Regions from separate parts of the Streptomyces sp. NPDC029956 genome, predicted to be linked through region 1. Evidence: predicted binding sites of a transcription regulator. Region 1 holds the regulator's gene; the other holds the start of a gene.
What was found. Region 1 encodes HrcA, which represses chaperone genes, less so after heat shock. Its sites were predicted from a motif close to TTNGCACTCNGNNNNNCNGAGTGCNAA; they were not measured.
Positions count from the first base shown of each region.

Region 1 (10,837 bases):
CGCCGTCGAACCCGACCGCCCGCGCCTGCCGCTCGAACTCGGCCGGGTCGGAGTAGCGCTGCGAGAAGTGGGTCAGGACGAGATGCCGCACGCCCGCGTCCCGGGCGACCGTCGCGGCCTGTCCGGCCGTCAGATGGCCGTGGTCGGTGGCGAGGCGGACGTCCTCGTCGAGGAAGGTCGACTCGATGACGAGCATGTCGGCACCCTCGGCGAGCGCGTGCACGCCGTCACAGAGCCGGGTGTCCATGACGAAGGCGAACCGCTGCCCTCGCCGGACCTCGCTCACGTCGTCGAGGGTCACGCCGCCGAGGACGCCCTCGCGCTGGAGTCGGCCGACGTCGGGGCCCTTGATGCCGTGCGCGGCGAGCCGTTCGGGCAGGATGCGGCGCCCGTCGGGCTCCGTGATCCGGTAGCCGTACGACTCGACCGGGTGCGAGAGCCGGCACGCGTCGAGGGTGTACGCGTCGGTGACGGCGAGCGGCCCGTCGGCGGCCACCGGCTCCTCGGCCAGCCGCACGGTCTCGCGGTAGGCCGTGGCGTACCGCAGCCGCTCGAAGAAGTGCTGCCCGCTCGCCGGGTAGTGGGCGGTGACCGGATGCGGGACCTGGTCGAGGTTGATCCGCTGGATCACCCCGGCGAGGCCCAGCGAGTGGTCGCCGTGGAAGTGCGTCACGCAGATCCGGTCGATGTCGTGCGCGGCGACCCCGGCCCGCAGCATCTGGCGCTGGGTGCCCTCGCCGGGGTCGAAGAGGATGCCCTGTCCGTCCCAGCGCAGCAGATAGCCGTTGTGGTTGCGATGCCGGGTCGGGACCTGGCTGGCGGTCCCGAGCACGACGAGTTCCCGTACGGACATGGCGACTGCCGCTCTAGCCGGGAGGCCAGTTCAGGCCACGGCCGCCGAGCACGTGCGCGTGCGCGTGGAAGACGGTCTGGCCCGCGCCCGCGCCGGTGTTGAAGACGATCCTGAAACCGCTGCCGTCGACCTTCTCCTGGGCGGCGACCTCTCCGGCCTCGCGCAGTATGTCGGCGGCGACGGCCGGGGCGGCGGCGGCCAGGGACGCGGCGTCCGGGTAGTGGAGGCGCGGGATCACGAGGACGTGGCTGGGCGCCTGCGGGTTGATGTCGCGGAACGCGAGCGTGGTCTCCGTCTCGCGCACGATCGTCGCGGGCACTTCCCCCGCCACGATCTTGCAGAACAGGCAGTCGCTCTGCGGCTCTCCGGCCATGGCCCGGGCCTCCTCGCCTCGTCGGTCGCTACACGCGCATGCTATCCGCCGCCACGGCCGCCACCGCGTCCCAGGTCAGTCCTTGGGCGCGCGCCGGTTGAGGGCAGAGCGGCTCACCCAGTAGGTGATGATCACGGCCCAGAACAGCGGCGTCCCGAGCCCGCCGACCACCCCCGCGTCGAAGGACCAGAGGGCCATCGACACCACCGAGTAGAGCGCGAGCAGCCCCACGGCGGTGGCCATCGCGATCACCGGCCGGCAGGAGCGCGCCACCAGGAACATCGGGCGGCGCAGCCGGGGCGGCACCCGGCGGGCCATCCACAGGACCCAGCCGCCCCAGGCGCCGACGATCACGGCCGCGCCGATCAGGAACGGCACGATCGCGTCGGCGCCGGTGTCGCCGTTCCGGGCGGGAGCGGCGCCGAACGTCGAGGCGATGAAGCCGAGCAGCGCCACCCAGCGCGCCCCCGCCACCGTGTTCCAGGCCATGGCCTCCAGGTTGTAGCGGGCCTTGCGGTCCTGGAGGTCGAGCGCGGCGGAGGCGACGAAACCCTCGGCGGCCTGGGTCCAGGCGCCGCGCCGGAACCAGCGGCGCCGCAGCCGCAGCAGCGACAGGTTGTTGTGGGCCTCGCTGCTCTGCGGGTTGAGCCGCAGGGCGGCCTCGTACGCCCGCTGCGCGGTGGCGTGGTCGCCCCGGCGCTGGGCGGTGAGCCCCACCAGGAAGTGGGCCGCGTCCTCCTCGGGGGCGAGGCTGACGGCGGCCCGCGCCGCCTCGTACGCCTCGACGGTACGCGCGGGCGTACGCGCGTGCTCCGCGAACTGCGCGAGGGCGGTACCGAGGGCGTAGTGGGTGCCCCAGTACTGCGGGGCGAGGCCGACCGAGTACCGGGCGGCGGTCTCGGCGTCCTGGAACCGCCGCAGTTCGAGGAGGATCTGGACGCGCATCAGCCAGGCCATGAGCAGCTCGGGTTCGGCGCGCAGGGCCGCGTCCACGGCCTCCAGGGCGGCCTGGTGCTCCTCGGCGCGATGGTGGCAGCGGGCCAGCAGGACGAGCGCCCCCGCGTCCTCCGGGTCGCCCGCCAGGTGCTGGGCGACCAGTTCCCCGGCCTGCGCGAACCGCCCGGTGTCGTACAGGGCCTCGGCGCGCAGGAGCGTGGTCGGCGTGGTCACAGCTTGCGCTTCCGCTTGAGGTGGGCGAGGAGGTCGTCGTACAGACCGCCCTCGTTGGCGAACATGGCGACGTTCCGGGCGGCCGCGAACCACGGCTCGGTGGACGGCTTGATCTGCTTGGCCGCGCCCAGCAGGTCCTTGGTGGTGATCAGTCGTACGGAGCCGCTGCGGGCGGAGTCGAGCAGCGCGGTCTCGGCGGCCGTCTCACAGACATGGGCGAGGTCGGCACCGGAGAAGTCCTCGGTGGCCTTGACGAGCTTGCCGAGATCGACGGCCTCGATGGGCCGCTCGCGCAGGTGGTAGCGGAGGATCGCCTCGCGCGCGGTGGCGTCCGGCGGCAGCACGAGGAGCGTGCGGTCGAGGCGGCCGGGGCGGCGCAGCGCGATGTCCACGTCCCAGGGCACGTTGGTGGCGGCGAGCACGAAGACGCCCTCGTTGCCCGGGCCGCCGGCGATGCCGTCGAGCTCGGTGAGCAGCTGGTTGACGACGTTGCGGAGTCCGCTGTGGTGGGTGCGGGACCGCTTGGCGCCGAGGGCGTCCAGCTCGTCGAGGAAGACGACGCAGGGGGCCTGGCGGCGGGCGGTCTCGAAGATGTCGTGGATGTTCTTCTCGGAGGCCCCGATCCACATGTCGAGGACGTCGGAGAGCGAGACGGTGAGGAAGTTCGCGCCGAGCTCACCGGCGACGGCGCGCGCGATGAAGGTCTTGCCGCAGCCGGGAGGCCCGTAGAGGAGCAGGCCGCCGCGCAACGACTTGCCGTACAGCCTGCGCAGTTCGGGGTTGCGCATGGGGGCGAGGAAGGCGGCCTCCAGGCGCTCCTTGACCTCGTCCATGCCGCCGACGTCGGCGAGGCGTACGGCGCCGGGCGCGTCGACGTCCCAGGCGTCGGCGTCCCCGGCGGCGCCCTCGCCGTCGGCGGCCTGCGGGTCCTCCAGGAAGCGGGGCCCGACGACGTCCTGCACCTGCTGCTCGGCGGCGTCCCAGTCGAAGGAGGGGGCCTTGTCCACGGGCGCCACGGGCGTCTCGGGCGGCTCGGGCGCCACGGACGTCTCGGGCCGCTCAGGCAGCCCGGACGGCGCGGACGGCGGGGTCGGCGCGGGGTTGCTCTCCGTGGGAGCGGTGGCCGGGGCCGACGGCATCCCCATGGCCCGCATCATCAGCGCCCGCGCGTCCGTGTCCCCCGGCGCGTGCTGGAGCGCGACGGCCGCCTCCGCGACGGCCTCGTCGTTCCGGCCCTCGGAGAGGAGGAGTTCGGCGAAGTGAAGACGCAGGGGGACGTCACCGGGGGCGGCGGCCACGGCGGCGCGCAGACTGCGGATCAGGGGGGACTCGTCGGCCATGCGGCCAGCCTAAGGAGCGCGCGGGGCCCGCGGTCCACCGGGTTCGGTCCGTTGCACACTCCGTACACTTCGCCGGATGAGACGGGACCGGGTACCGCGCCGGCTGACGGTGGACTCCACGGTGTGGCTGTGGACGACCGGGCACCGCCACACCCCGGACTGTCTGACGTTCCTCGCCCTGCGCCGCGCCGAGAACCGCCACGCCCAGCTCCGCCTGGTCTTCCGGGACGGTCCGGGCCGCATCGTGTCCGGCTACCCCTTCGGCGCCGGTGACATCGCCTCGACCGGCGACGGCGCCGTCCTCAACCTGAACGAGCCGGGCGTCGTACGCCGCTTCCTGGACGAGGCCGCGGCCCATGGCCTGCTCCCGACCGCCCACGGCATCCACGACGAGGACGGCTGGCCCCTCTACGACACCCTGACGAAGGCGGACGCGCCCGGCAGCGACGGGGCCGCGTAGGCCGAGACCGGAAGCACCGAAGCCGCGCACGCCGAGACCGTGAACACCGAAGCGGCGAGCACCGCGGCCGGGAGCGACTAGCTCCAGCGCCCCGTACGCCCCAGGACGAGCGCCGTCGCCGCCGTGCCCGCCGTCGACGTCCGCAGCACGCTCCGGCCGAGCCGGTACGGCTTCGCCCCGGCCGCCTCGAACGCGGCGAGCTCCTCCGGGGAGACGCCGCCCTCGGGGCCGACGACCAGCACGATCGAGCCCTTCTCCGGGAGATCGGCGGTGGCGAGCGCCCCGCTCGGGTGGTCGCGGTCCTCGTGCAGCACGGCCGCGAGATCGGCGCCGGCGAGCAGCGTGGCGACCTGCTTGGTCGTCATCAGGTCCGCGACCTCGGGGAACCGGGAGCGGCGCGACTGCTTCCCCGCCTCGCGCGCGGTGGACCGCCACTTGGCGAGCGCCTTGAGGCCCCGGTCTCCCTTCCACTGCGTGATGCAGCGGGAGGCGGCCCACGGCACGATCGCGTCCACCCCGGTCTCCGTCATGGTCTCGACGGCGAGTTCGCCCCGGTCGCCCTTGGGCAGCGCCTGGACGACGGTGATGCGGGGCTCCTCGTCGGGGTCCTCGTGGACCTCGTCGACCCGGACGGTGAGCTGGTCCTTGTCCTCGGCGGCCAGCACCACGCACGCGGCCCAGCGGCCCCGGCCGTCGGCGAGGACGAGTTCCTCGCCCTCCCGCAGCCGCTTCACGGAGACGGCGTGCCGCCCCTCGGGGCCGTCCAGGAGAAAGCTCCCGGGGCCGGGAACGGCGTCGACGACGAAGACGGGTGCGGTCATGAGGCGCTCCTGTGGGGCAGCTCGGAGAGAGCGGTGGCGAGTTCGGCGGCCAGCACCTCGACCAGTTGCCCGGCGGGGAGTTCGCGTGCGAGCCGGTGGCCCTGACCGGCCCACAGGGCCATGCCCTGGGCGTCGCCCGCGGTGGCGGCGGCCTTGCGGATCGGGGCGGTGAGGTGGTGGATCTCGGGGTAGGCGGCGGGGGCGTACGGCCCGTGCTCGCGCATGAAGCGGTTGACGAGGCCGCGCGCCGGACGCCCGGTGAAGGCCCGGGTGAAGGCGGTCCGGGTGTACAGCGGGTCGGTCAGGGCCCGCTTGTGCAGCGGGTGGGCGCCCGACTCTGGGCAGCAGAGGAAGGCCGTGCCGAGCTGGGCGGCGTCCGCCCCGGCGGCCAGGGCGGCGGCGATCTGCGCGCCGCGCATGATGCCGCCGGTCGCGACGATCGGCAGGGCCACGCTTCCGCGGACCAGGCCGAGCAGGGCGAGCAGCCCGGTGCCCGGGGCGTCGTCGGCGGGGTCGTCGCGGAACGTGCCCTGGTGTCCACCCGCCTCGGCGCCCTGCACACAGACGGCGTTCGCCCCGGCCTGCTGCGCGGCGAGGGCCTCCTCGGCGGAGGTGACGGTCACGATCGTGAACGTTCCCACACGCGCGAAGGAGGCGAGGACCTCGGGCGCGGGGCAGCCGAAGGTGAAGGAGACGACGCGGACCGGGTCCTCCAGGAGGATCGCCAGCTTGGCGTCGTACGCGTCGTCACGGCAGTCGTCGGTCTCGCCGAGCGGGGTCTCGTACCAGGTCGACTCGCCCGCGAGCTGATGCCGGTAGACCTCGACGGAGGCGAGGTCGGCGGGCCGCCCGGACTCCGGCAGGAAGAGGTTGACGCCGAAGGGGCGTGCGGTGAGCCCGCGTACCTGCTTGATCTCCTGGTAGAGGCCGCCGGCCGTCTTGTACCCACCGGCCAGGAAGCCGAGTGCCCCGGCCGCGCACACGGCTCCGACCAGCTCGGGAGAGGAGGCGCCACCCGCCATGGGGGCCTGCACGATCGGAAACCGAGAGAGATCGTTCAGTGCGGTGGTGGACATATGGGCATCGTGTCATGCCCCTGCTTCCGGGCCGAATCCGTACGTCAGGTACGGAGGAGGCGCGATGCGGGGTACCCGCGGTACGGAAAGGGCGGCACACGCACGATCGCGTGTGCCGCCCTTCCGTACATCGGATTCCGGCGCTGCCTACCGCCCGTTGAAGGCGTCCTTCAGGCGGGAGAACAGACCCTGCTGACCCGGCTGGAACTGCCCCGTGGGCCGCTCCTCGCCGCGCAGCTTGGCCAGTTCGCGCAGCAGGCGTTCCTGCTCCGCGTCGAGCTTGCCCGGGGTCTGCACCTCGACGTGCACGATCAGGTCGCCCCGGCCGTTTCCGCGCAGATGGGTGACGCCACGGCCGTGCAGCGGGATCGACTGGCCGGACTGGGTGCCCGGGCGGATGTCGATCTCCTCGACGCCGTCGAGGGTCTGCAGCGGCACCTTGGTGCCGAGCGCGCCCGCGGTCATCGGGATGGTGACCGTGCAGTGGAGGTCGTCGCCGCGCCGCTGGAAGGTGTCGTGCGGCGTCTCGTGGATCTCGACGTACAGGTCGCCGGCGGGGCCGCCGCCGGGGCCGACCTCGCCCTCGCCCGCGAGCTGGATCCGGGTGCCGTTGTCGACACCCGCGGGGATCTTGACCGTGAGGGTGCGGCGGGACCGGACCCGGCCGTCGCCCGCGCACTCGGGGCACGGGGTCGGGACGACGGTGCCGAAGCCCTGGCACTGCGGGCAGGGCCGGGAGGTCATGACCTGGCCCAGGAAGGACCGGGTGACCTGCGAGACCTCGCCGCGGCCGCGGCACATGTCACAGGTCTGCGCGGAGGTGCCGGGTGCGGCGCCCTCGCCCGAGCAGGTCGTACAGACGACCGCCGTGTCGACCTGGATGTCCTTGGTGGTGCCGAAGGCCGCCTCGTTGAGGTCGATCTCCAGACGGATCATGGCGTCCTGGCCGCGGCGGGTCCGCGAGCGCGGGCCGCGCTGCTGGGACGTGCCGAAGAAGGCGTCCATGATGTCGGAGAAGTTGCCGAAGCCACCGGCCCCGAAGCCGCCCGCGCCGCCTCCGCCGGAGGCCGAGAGCGGGTCGCCACCCAGGTCGTAGACCTGCTTCTTCTGCGGGTCCGAGAGGACCTCGTAGGCGGCGTTGATCTCCTTGAAGCGTTCCTGCGTCTTCGGATCGGGATTCACATCCGGGTGCAGCTCGCGTGCGAGCCTCCGGAAGGCCTTCTTGATCTCGTCCTGGGAAGCGTCGCGGCGCACGCCGAGTACGGCGTAGTAGTCCGTGGCCACTTACGACTCCGCCAGGATCTGTCCGACGTAACGTGCCACTGCGCGTACCGCTCCCATCGTTCCGGGGTAGTCCATGCGGGTCGGTCCGACCACGCCGAGTTTGGCGACTGCCTCGCCGCCCGAACCGTAGCCGACCGAGACGACGGACGTGGAGCTCAGCCCCTCGTGGGCGTTCTCGTGCCCGATGCGTACGGTCATGCCCGATTCCTTGGCCTCGCCGAGCAGCTTGAGGAGCACGACCTGCTCCTCCAGAGCCTCGAGGACGGGCCTGATCATCAGGGGGAAGTCGGGTCCGAAGCGGGTGAGATTGGCGGTGCCGCCGATCATCAGCCGCTCCTCGTGCTCCTCGACGAGGGTTTCGAGGAGGGTCGCGAGCACGGTCGAGACCGTGGCGCGGTCCTCCAGTTCCTCGAACGACTCGGGGAGATCCTGCACCAGCTGCGGCACGTCGGCGAACCGGCGGCCGACGACCCGGCTGTTGAGCCGGGCCCGCAGGTCGGCGAGCGAGGTCTCGCCGAACGGCGCGGGGCAGTCGATGACCCGCTGCTCGACGCGGCCGGTGTCCGTGATGAGCACCAGCATCAGGCGGGCGGGGGCCAGCGAGAGCAGCTCCACGTGCCGGACGGTCGAGCGGGTCAGCGAGGGGTACTGGACGACGGCGACCTGACGGGTCAGCTGGGCGAGCAGCCGGACCGTACGGCCGACGACGTCGTCCAGGTCGACCGCGCCGTCGAGGAAGTTGTGGATGGCCCGGCGCTCGGGCGTCGACAGCGGCTTGACGCCGGCGAGCCGGTCGACGAAGAGGCGATAGCCCTTGTCGGTCGGAATGCGGCCGGCGCTGGTGTGAGGCTGGGCGATGAAGCCCTCCTCCTCCAGCACGGCCATGTCGTTGCGCACGGTCGCCGGCGAGACGCCGAGCTTGTGGCGCTCGGTGAGCGCCTTGGACCCGACGGGCTCCTCCGTCCCGACGTAGTCCTGGACGATGGCGCGCAGGACCTCGAGTCTGCGTTCGCTGAGCATCGTGCGCACCTCCAGCTGTCGTCGTCGTTCCGGTTGCTCCGCTTTTGGCACTCGCCCTGTCCGAGTGCCAGCGATCCCCCGGCCAGTGTACGGCGGCGGGCGTCGCTCCTGGCAAGGTGGCGACGCCTCCACCGGCTAGCGTCGCCGCATGGACGTGGATTGGGAAGCGCACGGATGGGAGCGGCTCGCGGACGGGGTGGGCCGGCGACGGCTGCCCGGGTGGGACGCCACGGTCGGACTGGTACTGGGTGAACGGGCGGTGCTGCTGTACGACACGGGATCCTCGCTCGCGGAGGGCGCCGGGCTGCGGACACGGATCGCGGACCTCACGGGCGGCCGCAGAGTGACGCACATCGCATTGAGCCACCCTCATTTCGACCATGTTCTCGGCACGGCGGCGTTCGCGGGCGCGGAGGTCTTCGGCGCGGTGGGCTCGGACGAGCTCCTCGGCCGGGTGCGGGACCGGGAGGCGCTGCGCGCGGACGCGGTACGGCACGGGCTCGACGAGACGGCGGCGGCCGAGGCGGTGGACGTCCTGGTGGCCCCGCGGCACGTGGTCTCCGGCGAGTGGACGCTCGACCTGGGCGGACGGCAGGTCCTGCTCGCGAACGTCGGCCCCGGCCACACGGGCCACGACCTGGTGCTCCTGGTGCCGGGCGAGCGCGAGGTGGTCTTCTGCGGCGACCTGGTCGAGGAGTCGGGAGAACCGCAGGCGGGCCCGGACGCGATCCCCTCCCGCTGGCCGGACGCGCTCGACCGGCTGCTGCGGCTCGGCGGCGAGGACGCGGTGTACGTGCCGGGGCACGGGGCGGTGGTGGACGCCACGTTCGTACGACTCCAGCGGGAGGAACTGGCACGCCGCTTCCAGGTGGCCTAACGTCACCGAAATGCGCAGCTACAACCCGGATCTGACACCCCCTTGGAAGAAGTCGGCACCCGTCCCCGAGGTCCCGGCCGACCGTGATCTGGTCGTCGAGGAGGTCACGACGGGCTTCTGCGGGGCGGTGATCCGCTGCGAGGCGGGCACGGTGACCCTGGAGGACCGCTTCGGCAAGCACCGCGTGTTCCCGCTGGATCCGCGCGGCTTCCTCCTGGAGGGCCGGGTGGTGACCCTGATCCGCCCGTCGGCCGCTCCCGCCCGCCCCACCCGGACGGCGTCGGGCTCGGTGGCGGTCCCGGGGGCGCGGGCCCGGGTGGCGCGCGCGGGCCGGATCTACGTGGAGGGCCGGCACGACGCGGAGCTGGTGGAGCGGGTCTGGGGCGACGACCTCCGCATCGAGGGCGTGGTCGTGGAGTACCTGGAGGGCGTCGACGACCTCCCGTCGATCGTCGCGGAGTTCGCCCCCGCCCCGGACGCCCGTCTGGGCGTCCTGGTGGACCACCTGGTCCCGGGTTCGAAGGAGTCGCGGATCGCCGCCCAGGTGACCTCGCCGGACGTGCTGGTCGTCGGCCACCCGTACATCGACGTCTGGGAGGCGGTGAAGCCGGCGTCGGTGGGCATCCGGGCCTGGCCGCGGGTCCCCAGGGGCCAGGACTGGAAGACGGGCGTGTGCGAGGCCCTGGGCTGGCCGCCGAACACGGGCGCGGCCTGGCAGCACATCCTGTCGAGGGTGACGACGTACAAGGACCTGGAACCGGAGCTGCTGGGTCGGGTGGAGGAACTGATCGACTTCGTGACGGCGCCGTAGGGGTGTTGCCTGGGGCGTTACGCCGTGGCGGCGTAACGCCCCCGGGCATTCCGGGGACGTTCCGCTCTGGCGGTCACGCCCTGGCGGCGCCGCAGGCGTTGTTCGCCGCCGTCCGCCGTCGTCCGCCGTCGTCCGCCCCCTGCCGGCCCGGTGGGGGCGGAACACGGGGTGCCCGGGCGGGGCGCGGTCGGGTAGCGTGCGCGCCATGTCGAGCCCCGAGTCGGACACGTCGGGGGCTTTCGGTCACGCCGTCAGCCCCCTGGACCCCCGAGTTCTCCCGGACCGCTGAGTCCGCTCCGTACGGCCGCCCCTCGGTCGTACGGACCACTGGGTTCGAAGTCCTGCCCACCCCGCCGTCCCGCCGCCCTCCGCGGCCGGACGCGTGGGTCCGTGGGTCCGTGGGTGCTGACCGCGGTGACGAGATGCCTCTGTCGTCATTTCCTCACCCCGGAGCCACTCGATGCCCCTCCCGCTCTTTCTGCTCGCCCTGGCGGTCTTCGCCATGGGCACGTCCGAATTCATGCTCGCCGGCCTCGTGCCGGACATCGCCTCCGACCTCGGCGTCACGGTCGGGAGCGCGGGTCTGCTCACCTCGGCCTTCGCCGTCGGAATGATCGTCGGCGCGCCGCTCCTGGCCGCGCTCGCCCGCTCCTGGCCGGTACGGGCCGGCCTGCTCGGGTTCGTCCTCGTGTTCTCCGCGGCGCACGTCCTGGGCGCCGTCACCGGCAGTTTCGCCGTCCTGTTCGCCACCA
Region 1 is NZ_JBVHZJ010000022.1:105,964-116,800, forward strand. It holds gene ACZ4XX_RS19640 (ribonuclease Z) at 1-853, opposite strand, end outside; gene ACZ4XX_RS19645 (histidine triad nucleotide-binding protein) at 867-1,226, opposite strand; gene ACZ4XX_RS19650 (tetratricopeptide repeat protein) at 1,302-2,396, opposite strand; gene ACZ4XX_RS19655 (ATP-binding protein) at 2,393-3,736, opposite strand; gene ACZ4XX_RS19660 (hypothetical protein) at 3,813-4,196, shown strand; gene ACZ4XX_RS19665 (16S rRNA (uracil(1498)-N(3))-methyltransferase) at 4,274-5,017, opposite strand; gene ACZ4XX_RS19670 (nitronate monooxygenase) at 5,014-6,093, opposite strand; gene dnaJ (molecular chaperone DnaJ) at 6,241-7,377, opposite strand; gene hrcA (heat-inducible transcriptional repressor HrcA) at 7,378-8,397, opposite strand; gene ACZ4XX_RS19685 (MBL fold metallo-hydrolase) at 8,546-9,274, shown strand; gene ACZ4XX_RS19690 (DUF3097 domain-containing protein) at 9,285-10,085, shown strand; gene ACZ4XX_RS19695 (Cmx/CmrA family chloramphenicol efflux MFS transporter) at 10,546-10,837, shown strand, end outside.

Region 2 (10,837 bases), on a different contig from region 1:
GCCCAGCGCCTGCCCGTCCTGGTGCCGGTGCTTGCGCACCCCCACGTCCACCTGCGCGAGCGCGTCCAGGCCCACCGTGTGCAGCGCGTCCACGAGCAGGCCGAGCTCCACCCCGTACCCGACCGGGAAGGGCAGCCGTTCGAGCAGGGACCGGCGCGCCGCGTACTCGCCGCCCAGCGGCTGTACGAAACCGGCCAGCTGCGGCCAGTGCAGATTGAGGAGCGGACGGGCCACGAGCTCCGTCACCCGACCCCCCTGGGCAGGGGTCCCGCCGGAGGCGAGGCCATCGAACCCGGGGCCGAGCGGACGGTCGTACATCGCCTTGACGAAGTCCACGTCCGGGTCGGTCAGCAGCGGGCCCACGATCCCCGACACGAAGTCCGCCGAGAAGTCCCGCAGATCCGCGTCGATGAAGCACACGATGTCCCCGGTGGTCACCATCAGCGACCGCCACAGGACCTCGCCCTTGCCCGGCACGGCCGGTATCCGGGGGAGTATCGCGTCCCGTGCGACCACCCGCGCCCCGGCCGCCGCAGCCACCTCCGCCGTACGGTCCGTGGAACCCGAGTCGATCACCACCAGCTCGTCGACGAGCGGCACCGCCTCCGACATGAGCTCGCGCCGGATCACGGCGACGATGTCACCCACCGTCGCCTCCTCGTTCAGCGCCGGCAGGACGACGCTGACCTTCGTGTTCCGCTTCGCGGCGAGGATCCGCTCCAGCGGCCGGTCCGCCACGGACCAGGACCGCCGGTCCAGCCAGCGCTCCACCTCTTCCAGCACGTGATCTCCATCTCGCGGTTCGGACGGCCGGTCCAAGCGTCCGGGCCTTCGGTTACAGTCTTGAACAACGCGGATGCCCGATGCACGTCGGGGTGCCGCCCGCGCCGGAGCGCAGGAACGAAAGTTCACCGCGCTTCACAATCGAATACCGCTCATCCAGAGGGGCAGAGGGAAACGGCCCGTTGAAGCCCCGGCAACCCTCCAGTCGGTTACTCGTCCTCCAGCGAGGCTCCCGACTAGGGAAGGTGCCAAATCCGTCTCATGGCGAAAAATTCGTCATGGGAAAGATGAGGAGAAAGGGCCTCGCCTCCATGGCTGTACAGACTGTTACCCCCGCCACTTCGGTCGACCTCGGTCCCGCGTCGGGACTCTCCTGTCGCGAATGCGGTGAAGTCTTCCCGCTCGGCCCGATCTTCGCCTGCGAGCTCTGTTTCGGACCGCTCGAAGTCGCGTACGACCTCCCCACCGGTGACCCCGAGGCGCTGCGCAAGCAGATCGAGGCCGGCCCCGCCAACATCTGGCGCTACGCCCCGCTGCTGCCCGTCCCCGCCGACGTCGCCGACAAGCCCAACCTGAACCCGGGCTGGACCAAGCTCGTCCAGGCCGACAACCTCGCCCGCGAGATCGGCGTCGCCCCCGGCAAGCTCTTCGTCAAGGACGACTCCGGCAACCCGACCCACTCCTTCAAGGACCGGGTCGTCGCCCAGGCCATCGAGGCCGCCCGCGCCTTCGGCTTCACCACCCTCTCCTGCTCCTCCACGGGCAACCTGGCCGGCGCCGTCGGCGCCGCCGCCGCCCGCGCCGGCTTCCGCTCCTGCGTGTTCATCCCGCACGACCTGGAGCAGGGCAAGGTCGTCATGGCCGGTGTCTACGGCGGTGACCTCGTCGCCATCGAGGGCAACTACGACGACGTCAACCGCTTCTGCTCCGAGCTCATCGGCGACCCGCTGGGCGAGGGCTGGGGCTTCGTCAACGTCAACCTCCGCCCGTACTACGGCGAGGGCTCCAAGACGCTGGCGTACGAAATCTGCGAGCAGCTCGGCTGGGTCATCCCCGACCAGCTCGTCATCCCGATCGCCTCCGGCTCCCAGCTCACGAAGATCGACAAGGGTCTCCAGGAGCTCATCAAGCTGGGCCTCGTCGAGGACAAGCCGTACAAGATCTTCGGCGCCCAGGCCGAGGGCTGCTCCCCGGTGTCGGTGGCCTTCAAGGCAGGCCACGACGTCGTCCGCCCGCAGAAGCCGAACACCATCGCCAAGTCGCTCGCGATCGGCAACCCGGCCGACGGCCCGTACGTCCTGGACATCGCCCGTCGCACCGGCGGCGCCGTGGAGGACGTGAACGACGAGCAGGTCGTGGACGCGATCAAGCTCCTCGCGCAGACCGAGGGCATCTTCGCCGAGACCGCGGGCGGCGTGACCGTCGGCGTCGCGAAGAAGCTCGTCGAGAACGGGCTGATCGACCCGAACCTCACCACCGTCGTCCTCAACACCGGCGACGGACTCAAGACCCTGGACGCGGTGGCCGACACCTCTCAGGCGACCGTCACCATCCGCCCGAGCCTGGACGCGTTCCGCGACGCCGGCCTCGCCGTCTGAGTCCGTCCGCTTCCCTGGCCCACCGAAAGGTTACGAAGACATGGCCGTGAACGTCCGCATCCCCACCATCCTCCGCACCTACACGGGCGGTCGGTCCGAGGTCCAGGCCGAGGGCGCGACCCTCGCCGAGGTCATCGCCGACCTGGAGAAGAACCACACGGGCATCGCCGCCCGCGTCCTGGACGACCAGGGCAAGCTGCGCCGCTTCGTGAACGTCTACGTGAACGACGACGACGTGCGCTTCGAGCAGGGTCTGGAGACGGCCACCCCGGCCGGCGCCGGCGTCTCGATCATCCCGGCCGTCGCCGGAGGCTGCTGAGCCCTCATAGGGCCATCGGTTGTCCCGTCTTTCTTGAATTGCCCCTTCCGCGACATAAAGCGGAGGGGGCAATTCTGCATGGTTGAGCGCGGTAGAGTTGGGGAAGTCCCCCCTGCCGCTCATGCCAGACGCATATGAGAATGCGTCCCGGTACGACAAGAAGCGGCCAAAGTGCGTGCGCGTTGTGTACCTTCTGCACGCTTTGCCGGGCCCGACTTGCCCGGTAATTCAAGGGATTCTCCCTGATTCGCCTTTCCGTGGCGCCCAGAATTCTCGCTCGATTGACCTGTTGCAGAGGGCAGTTGGGCAGATACATTCAGCCGCGGTCGACGCGTTCCGGCGCAGGGTCTGACCCGGGTTCCGCGAAGTGCGGGTCCCGCGCAAGGGCCAGTAATAGGGGAGTTAGGCATGGCTCAGGGCACCGTCAAGTGGTTCAACGCGGAGAAGGGCTACGGCTTCATCGCGGTCGACGGTGGTGCGGATGTTTTCGTCCACTACAGCGCGATCCAGATGGATGGCTACCGCAGCCTCGAAGAGGGACAGCGAGTCGAGTTCGAGATCTCGCAGGGCCAGAAGGGTCCGCAGGCGGACATGGTCAAGCTCGCCGTCTGAGCGCGGCGCGATCGGCCACCGACGCAACGCCGTCGAGGGGTCCGCATCCCTGAGGGGATGCGGACCCCTCGCGCGTTCCCGCGCCCCCTCACGCCCCTCCGTCCACCTCTCGAAACTCGAGAGTCGCTTGCACTCTCATAGGGCGAGTGCTAATCATTGGCGTTAGCACTCGGCAGGTGAGAGTGCTACGAGGATCGGGCAGACGAGGCCGCCGGCCGGGTGGGGCAAGGAACCACGCGGAGCTGCGGAGGCCGTCCGTCGCGGGCGTCGGCGCGGTCCTGGAGCGTTATCCACCCCATGTCCGGGAGGACCACTTCACATGGCCAAGATCATCGCGTTCGACGAGGAGGCCCGGCGCGGTCTCGAGCGCGGCATGAACCAGCTCGCTGACGCCGTCAAGGTCACCCTCGGCCCCAAGGGTCGCAACGTCGTCCTCGAGAAGAAGTGGGGCGCCCCCACGATCACCAACGATGGTGTCTCCATCGCCAAGGAGATCGAGCTCGAGGACCCGTACGAGAAGATCGGCGCCGAGCTGGTCAAGGAAGTCGCCAAGAAGACGGACGACGTCGCCGGCGACGGTACGACCACCGCCACCGTTCTCGCCCAGGCGCTCGTCCGCGAGGGCCTGCGCAACGTGGCCGCCGGTGCCAACCCGATGGCCCTCAAGCGTGGTATCGAGAAGGCCGTCGAGGCCGTCTCCGGCGCCCTGCTCGAGCAGGCGAAGGATGTCGAGACCAAGGAGCAGATCGCTTCCACGGCCTCCATCTCCGCCGCCGACACCCAGATCGGCGAGCTCATCGCCGAGGCGATGGACAAGGTCGGCAAGGAAGGCGTCATCACCGTCGAGGAGTCCCAGACCTTCGGTCTGGAGCTGGAGCTCACCGAGGGTATGCGCTTCGACAAGGGCTACATCTCGGCGTACTTCGCCACCGACATGGAGCGCATGGAGTCGTCGCTCGACGACCCGTACCTCCTGATCGTCAACTCCAAGATCTCTTCGGTGAAGGACCTGCTCCCGCTCCTGGAGAAGGTCATGCAGTCGGGCAAGCCGCTGCTGATCATCGCCGAGGACGTCGAGGGCGAGGCCCTGTCGACCCTGGTCGTCAACAAGATCCGCGGCACCTTCAAGTCCGTCGCGGTCAAGGCTCCGGGCTTCGGCGACCGTCGCAAGGCCATGCTGAACGACATCGCCATCCTCACCGGCGGCACGGTCATCTCCGAGGAGGTCGGCCTGAAGCTGGAGAACGCGGGCCTCGACCTGCTGGGCCGCGCCCGCAAGGTCGTCATCACCAAGGACGAGACCACCATCGTCGACGGTGCCGGTGACAGCGAGCAGGTCGCCGGTCGCGTGAACCAGATCCGCGCCGAGATCGAGAACAGCGACTCGGACTACGACCGCGAGAAGCTGCAGGAGCGCCTGGCGAAGCTCGCCGGCGGTGTTGCGGTCATCAAGGCCGGTGCCGCGACCGAGGTCGAGCTCAAGGAGCGCAAGCACCGCATCGAGGACGCCGTTCGCAACGCGAAGGCGGCCGTCGAGGAGGGCATCGTCGCCGGCGGCGGCGTGGCCCTGCTCCAGGCCTCCTCGGTCTTCGAGAAGCTCGAGGCCGACCTCGCGGGTGACGAGGCCACGGGCGCGAACATCGTGAAGCTGGCCCTCGAGGCCCCGCTGAAGCAGATCGCGGTCAACGCCGGTCTCGAGGGCGGCGTCGTGGCGGAGAAGGTCCGCAACCTGCCCGTCGGCCACGGCCTGAACGCCGCGACCAACGAGTACGTCGACCTCATCGCCGAGGGCATCATCGACCCGGCGAAGGTCACGCGCTCCGCGCTGCAGAACGCCGCGTCGATCGCCGCGCTGTTCCTCACCACCGAGGCCGTCATCGCCGACAAGCCGGAGAAGGCGTCCGCGCCGGCCGGCGGCGGCATGCCGGGCGGTGACATGGACTTCTGATCCTCCGGGATCGGTGGTTCATCGCTGAACGCGAAGCTCAGCACGAACGAGGGCGGCACTCCCTGATGGGGGTGCCGCCCTCGGGCGTTTCCGGGTGCCGGCCGGCCGACTGACCGACCGGCGAGCGTGCCGGCCGGTCACCCGGCCGGCCGCTCAGGTGATCAGCGCACGTCGAGGTAGTCGGCCCACGAGAACGGCGACGTGAAGTGCGTGGCGTCCCCGTAGTACCGGAGCCGCCAGGTGCCGTCCACGGTCGCCTTCGCCTTGAGCGAGATCTTCCCGTTGGAGGCCGGGCGGCCCGTGGCGACCTGACGCCAGGTCGTCGAACCCTTCGCCTGGAACTGCAGGGCCACGGACCCGCTCCCGAACGTCCGCCAGGCGCGGTTCGTGTAGTGCTGGAGCGTGCCCGTCATGGTGACGTACGCGCCCTTGCGGACCGGCTCGGGTCCCGCGTTCGCGCCCGCGATGCGGGTCTCGGTGCGGACGAGGCGGAAGGTGTTGCTCGCGGCCTCGGCGAGGACGTCGCTCGCCGGGTGCCGGAGCCTGTACCAGCCGCCGCGGCTGCCGGCCCTGACGGTGGTGTCGTAGTAGTCCTCCGCCTTGGCGGAGCCGATCTGCCGCCAGCCGGTCCGGCCGTCGGCCGAGACCTCCAGGAGGAGCGGCTGCCCGCTGAACGAGGCCTCGGGGTCATAGGTGGCGCGCAGCTGCCCGGTTGCGGTCACCATGCCGTCGGCCGCCAGGGCGCGGGACCGGAGGAGGACCCGTGCCTCCTGCGGCATCGCGAGCCGGCCGCCCACCGTGGTGGTGCCGAAGCTCTGGTACGGGTCGACCCGCTCGACCGTCCAGCCGTCGATGCGCAGCCCGGGGAGGGACGGGATCCGCGTGGTGAACCGTCCGTCGGCGTCGGTCGTGACGACCTTGGCGAACGCGGGGTGGAGGGAGGTGCCCGTGGTCGGGCCGACCCGGACCTGCTGCCCGGCCAGGGGCGCGCCGCCGTTCTTCGGGTCGGTCATCCGGCCGGTGACGGTGGCCTGCTGGCCGGGGAGGACCCGTACGCGGTCGGCGGTGGCCTTCACGGTCACGGTGTGCGGGCGCCAGGTGTAGAGGGTGCGGGTCCAGCCGGCGGTGCCGTGGACCTCGTCGCTGTCCTCGGTGTAGGCGACCCGGAACTCGTCGCCCGGCATGACGTCCGGGTACGCCTCGCCGGTGAAGGCGCCCGTCTCGTCGGTGACGGGGGACTGTACCGGGCTCGCCGGGGGCGTCGTCCGCTGGACGTCGATCGTCCTGCCGGTGATCGGCACGATGTCGCCGGAGCCGGGCTGGACACCGGTCAGGGTGCCGCTGGGGACGGTGGTGCGGTCGTCCCAGCCGGGGGCGGAGAAGGCGAACTCCAGCTGCGGCTTGAGCGTGAAGTCGAGGATGCCGGCGTCGGTGCGGGTGCTGGTGTTGCCGCGCGAGTCGGTGGCCGTGATGTCGATGGCGTACCGGCCGAGGGCGGGCATCGTGCCGCCGTCCTCGGTCAGCTTCAGCGGTTCCTGGCCCAGTCCGTACCGGCCCTTGTCCCAGTCGTACGCGGGGATCGAGGGGATTTCGACGACGGTGTCGCCCTTGCGGAGCGTCGCGGAGACCTTGGTGACCGTGACGCCGGGGGTGTCGGTCCAGGCGGACACGCCGAAGACGCCGCGCTGGTGGCTGTCGGTGACGGCGGGGCCGATGCCGAGGGGGGAGGGGGTGTCGGCGGCCTGGGCGGGGGCGGCGACGGCGCCTCCGAGGAGCACTGCGGCCAGGGCCGTGGCGAGGGGGGCGGTGGTCCGCCGGAGGTCAGCGCGCATCGATGTACTTCGCCTTCGTCTCGCTGTAGAAGTAGGCGGTCGCGGACTGCTTCACCAACGCCCATGAACCGTCGCCGTAGTTGGTGGCGCGGAAGCTGAACTTGCCGGTGCTGCCGGTGGTGACGTTCTGGGTCACCCAGTACCACTGGGACTCGCCCTTGGGCTTGAACACGAGCGTGACCTTGGCGCCCTTGAGGGGCTTCCAGGTTCCGCCGGTCTGCTGCTGGAGGGTGCCGGAGACGGTCATCTTGGTGTTCACGTACGGCCGGGCGGGGGTGATGGAGAACGTGGAGAACCGGGTCGGGATGCGGCCGAGCCGGACGCTGCCGGTGGTCCGGGCGACCATCTCGTCGTTCTCGGGGTGGTGCAGCCGGTAGAGCGCGTTGACGTAGGCGCGGGAGGAGACGTCGAACGGGCAGTAGCCGGAGTTGCCGCCGCTCGCCTTGGCGCCGGAGAGGTTCCGCCACGTGCGGCCGTTGTCCAGGGAGGCCTGGAGGGTGACGGTCTGCTCCCCGCAGTACGCCTGGGTCGTCATCCGGCCGGTGCCGCGGACCCGGCCGTACTCGTCGAGGGTGATGCGCCAGCCGGTGAACGAGAAGGGCTGGGGGACGGCGATGTTCCCCTCGTCGTACGCGCGGGACTGGTAGTACACCGACGGCGCGAGGGAGGTGAACACCTGCGTCGCGTGCGTGGCGCGCGCCCCGTAGGAGAAGGTGCCGTCGACCGCCGAGACGCCACTGCCCATGAGCCCGTGGACCGACAGGTCGTACGTCGGCTTCTGGGTCGTGGTGATGAGCGGCGCGCCCGCGTACGGCTTCCAGCCGTCCGGGGTCAGCCGCTCGACGCGGCCGGCGACGGTGACGTTGGTGTCCTTCGCGACGCGGTACTTGTTCAGCTTGGCGGTGATCCGGTACGTGGTCTTCTCGACGCCGACCTCGGGGACGGGTGCGGCGGCGGCGGGCACGGTGTCGGCGGCGGGTGCGACGACGGTGGCGGTGCCGCGGGTGATCGCGGCGTTCGGGGTGAACGGCAGCGAGAAGGTGCCGTCCGCGCCGGTGGTCGCGGTGGCCGTCAGCTCCTTCCACGTGTCGGTGAAGACGCTGAGGTCGACCTTGACCTTGGTGCCGACGCGGGCGGGCGTCACGGTGCCGGTGACCGGGTCCCAGGTGGTGGCCGTGCCGGAGAGGACGACCTTCCGGGCGGTGAGGCTCGTGTCCTGGCGGTCGAAGGAGAGCTTCGAGACGCCGGTGTGCAGCTTGTGGGCGTACGTGCCGCCGGTCCACTTCTGGACGGTGCCGCCGGGCTGCCGGTACTCGACGAGCACCGGGTAGCTGCCGTACGCGGTGCCCTCGGGCAGCCGCAGGGCGGTGTCGGTGACGTAGCCGTAGGGCCGGCCGGTGTTCGTGTCCCCGTCCTGCCAGTTCAGGGCGTCGGTCGAGGCGAGGACGGCGGCGCCGGGGGCGGTGGAGGCAAGGACGCTGACCTTGATCCACAGCGGGCGGCCGGTGATCTGGACGCCGAGCCTGGCGTCGTCGGTGGTGAAGGTGGCGGACACGTCGGCCGCGTGGGCGGCCGGGGCGTGAACGACGGCGGGCGCGATGACGCCCGCCGAGAGAGCGAAGACGGCTGCGGCACGCACGAAGGCGTGCGGAAGCCTGCGCGTTGAGCGCGGCAAAGGGACCCCCCACAGGTCTGTGATGGCGGCGTCGCCCGTGATCGGGAGCGGCCGCGTGGAAGAACTTTAGCGCTCACCTGTTGAACATGTTCACTTGATTGTTGAGAGTGCTGGGCGGGGGCGACGGGGTGATCCTGGAAGTGCCCCTTCGTGAAGGGAACGGACCATGGTCACCCTCCTGACGACCCCGGCCGACCGAGAGCTGGTCATCACCCGCACCTTCGACGCCCCGCCGGCCAGGGTCTGGGAGGCGTGGACGGCCCCCGAGCACGTACGGGAGTGGTACGGGGTGGCCGGACTGACCACGACGGTCGTCGACATCGATCTGCGGGTGGGCGGTGCGTGGCGCTGGGGCCAGACCGCCCCGGACGGCCAGCAGATCGTCTTCTCCGGCAGGTACGAGGACGTCGTCCCGGTCGAGCGGCTCGACTACACGGAGGTCTTCGAGCAGATGCCGGACGGGGACCCGGTCCGCGTCACGCTCACGTTCGACGCGACTCCCGACGGCGGTACGGCCCTGACCAGCACCTCCTTCTGGCCGTCGAACGAGATCAGGGACCAGTCGCTGGCGGCGGGCATGGAGGCGGGGGTGCGGGAGCAGTACGACCGGCTCGCGGAGCACCTGAAGTCGATGTGAAGGCCTCGCCCGGCCCCAGGCCCTGTCGTCGAACTCCCGCCCGCCCCGCCCTTCGGGCGACGGCGGGTTCCTGACGACAGGACCTAGTCCCAGCGGGTCAGGGCCTTCGCGATCGGCTCGCCGGTCCGGCGGGCGCGGGCCAGGCCGGCCTTGACCTCGGACAGGGTGCGGGGCCGGTAACCGGGCCCGCCGCAGCAGGACTTGTGGAACCGGAGGCCGGAGTGGAGGACGACGGACAGCGCCCGCCAGCCCGAGACGTCCCGGCGGCGGGGCGGCGCGAAGGCGGACCCGACGTGGATGAGGGCGCGCGCACAACGCGGACACCGCCGCTCGCGCCCCCTCCTCATGCGGTTCCGGGTAGGACTGCTTGTAGGAGGCGCGGCACGGCAGGCAGACGTACGAGGTCTTGGCATAGCCCATGGGGCGAGGGTAGGGGGCCGGGGTGTCGGTCCCCCACCGGATTACGGGCGCCGGAAGAGCGCCGTCCAGAGGAAGGCCTCGCCGAAGGCGGGGGAGTCGGCGGCCTCGTCGCGCATACGACGGACCTCGACGTCGGTCAGGCCGGCGAAGATGCCGCGCAACGAGGCGTCCGTATAGGCGAGTCCGCCGTCCAGCCTGCCCTTCCGGTAGAAGTCGGCGTCGGGAAGTTCGGAGCCCATGCCGCCCTCGCCGGCGGCGAACGCGGTGAGTGCGAAGTGCCCGCCGGGTGCGAGGACGCGGTCCAGGAGCGCGAGGTGGCTGATGCGGCGGTGCGGCGGCAGGTGGTGGAAGCAGCCGGAGTCGTAGACGAGGTCGTACGGGCCTTCCAGGGGGGCGGTGAAGGCGTCGCCGCACACGAACCGGATCCCGGTCCCGGCCTCCCGGGCCCTCTCCTCCGCCCAGCGGATCGCGGTCGCGGAAAGGTCGACGGCGTCCACCTCGTACCCCAGCGACGCGAGGTACAGGCTGTTCCGCCCGGGCCCGCACCCGAGGTCGAGGGCCCGCCCGCCACCGGCCGGGAGCAGTCCCCGCTCGACGTACGAGACCAGGTTCTCGTCGGGCTTGGCGACGAAGAACGGCACGGGCTTGTCGCGGTCGGCGTAGAACCCGTCCCACCAGTCGGCGCCGCCACCGGACCACCGGTCGGCATCGGGCGCGAAGAGCCCGTCGAGCAGAGTGAGGACGTCGTCGACGGTGTGGATGCAGCGATCGTTCGGACCCAAGTGGATCTCCCCTCCAAGTCCCCCAAGAATACCGGCAGGAGAGGCGAAAGCCCAGGTCAGGCATGGTGCCCGGAGACGTTCTGCGGGTGCTGGGCGGGCTGCCTCCCGGGGCGGAGACCCGAGGGGTGGCGCCCGGGGTGCGGGCTCCCGGAAGGCGCCCTGCAGGGCCGGGAAGAGGGCATTCAGGCCTTCGCGCAGGTGGGTTTCTGGTGCGTTCGAATCGCGTGAATG
Region 2 is NZ_JBVHZJ010000034.1:55,624-66,460, forward strand. It holds gene ACZ4XX_RS25215 (glucosyl-3-phosphoglycerate synthase) at 1-783, opposite strand, end outside; SAM riboswitch class I at 933-1,077, shown strand; gene thrC (threonine synthase) at 1,071-2,381, shown strand; gene ACZ4XX_RS25225 (MoaD/ThiS family protein) at 2,422-2,700, shown strand; gene ACZ4XX_RS25230 (cold-shock protein) at 3,109-3,312, shown strand; gene groL (chaperonin GroEL) at 3,632-5,260, shown strand; gene ACZ4XX_RS25240 (hypothetical protein) at 5,422-7,092, opposite strand; gene ACZ4XX_RS25245 (hypothetical protein) at 7,082-8,731, opposite strand; gene ACZ4XX_RS25250 (SRPBCC domain-containing protein) at 8,934-9,404, shown strand; partial or broken gene ACZ4XX_RS25255 (deoxyxylulose-5-phosphate synthase) at 9,488-9,824, opposite strand; gene ACZ4XX_RS25260 (class I SAM-dependent methyltransferase) at 9,866-10,606, opposite strand.
Region 2: a site for HrcA is predicted at 3,439-3,465, ahead of groL (chaperonin GroEL). Genes of this name have one in related genera too.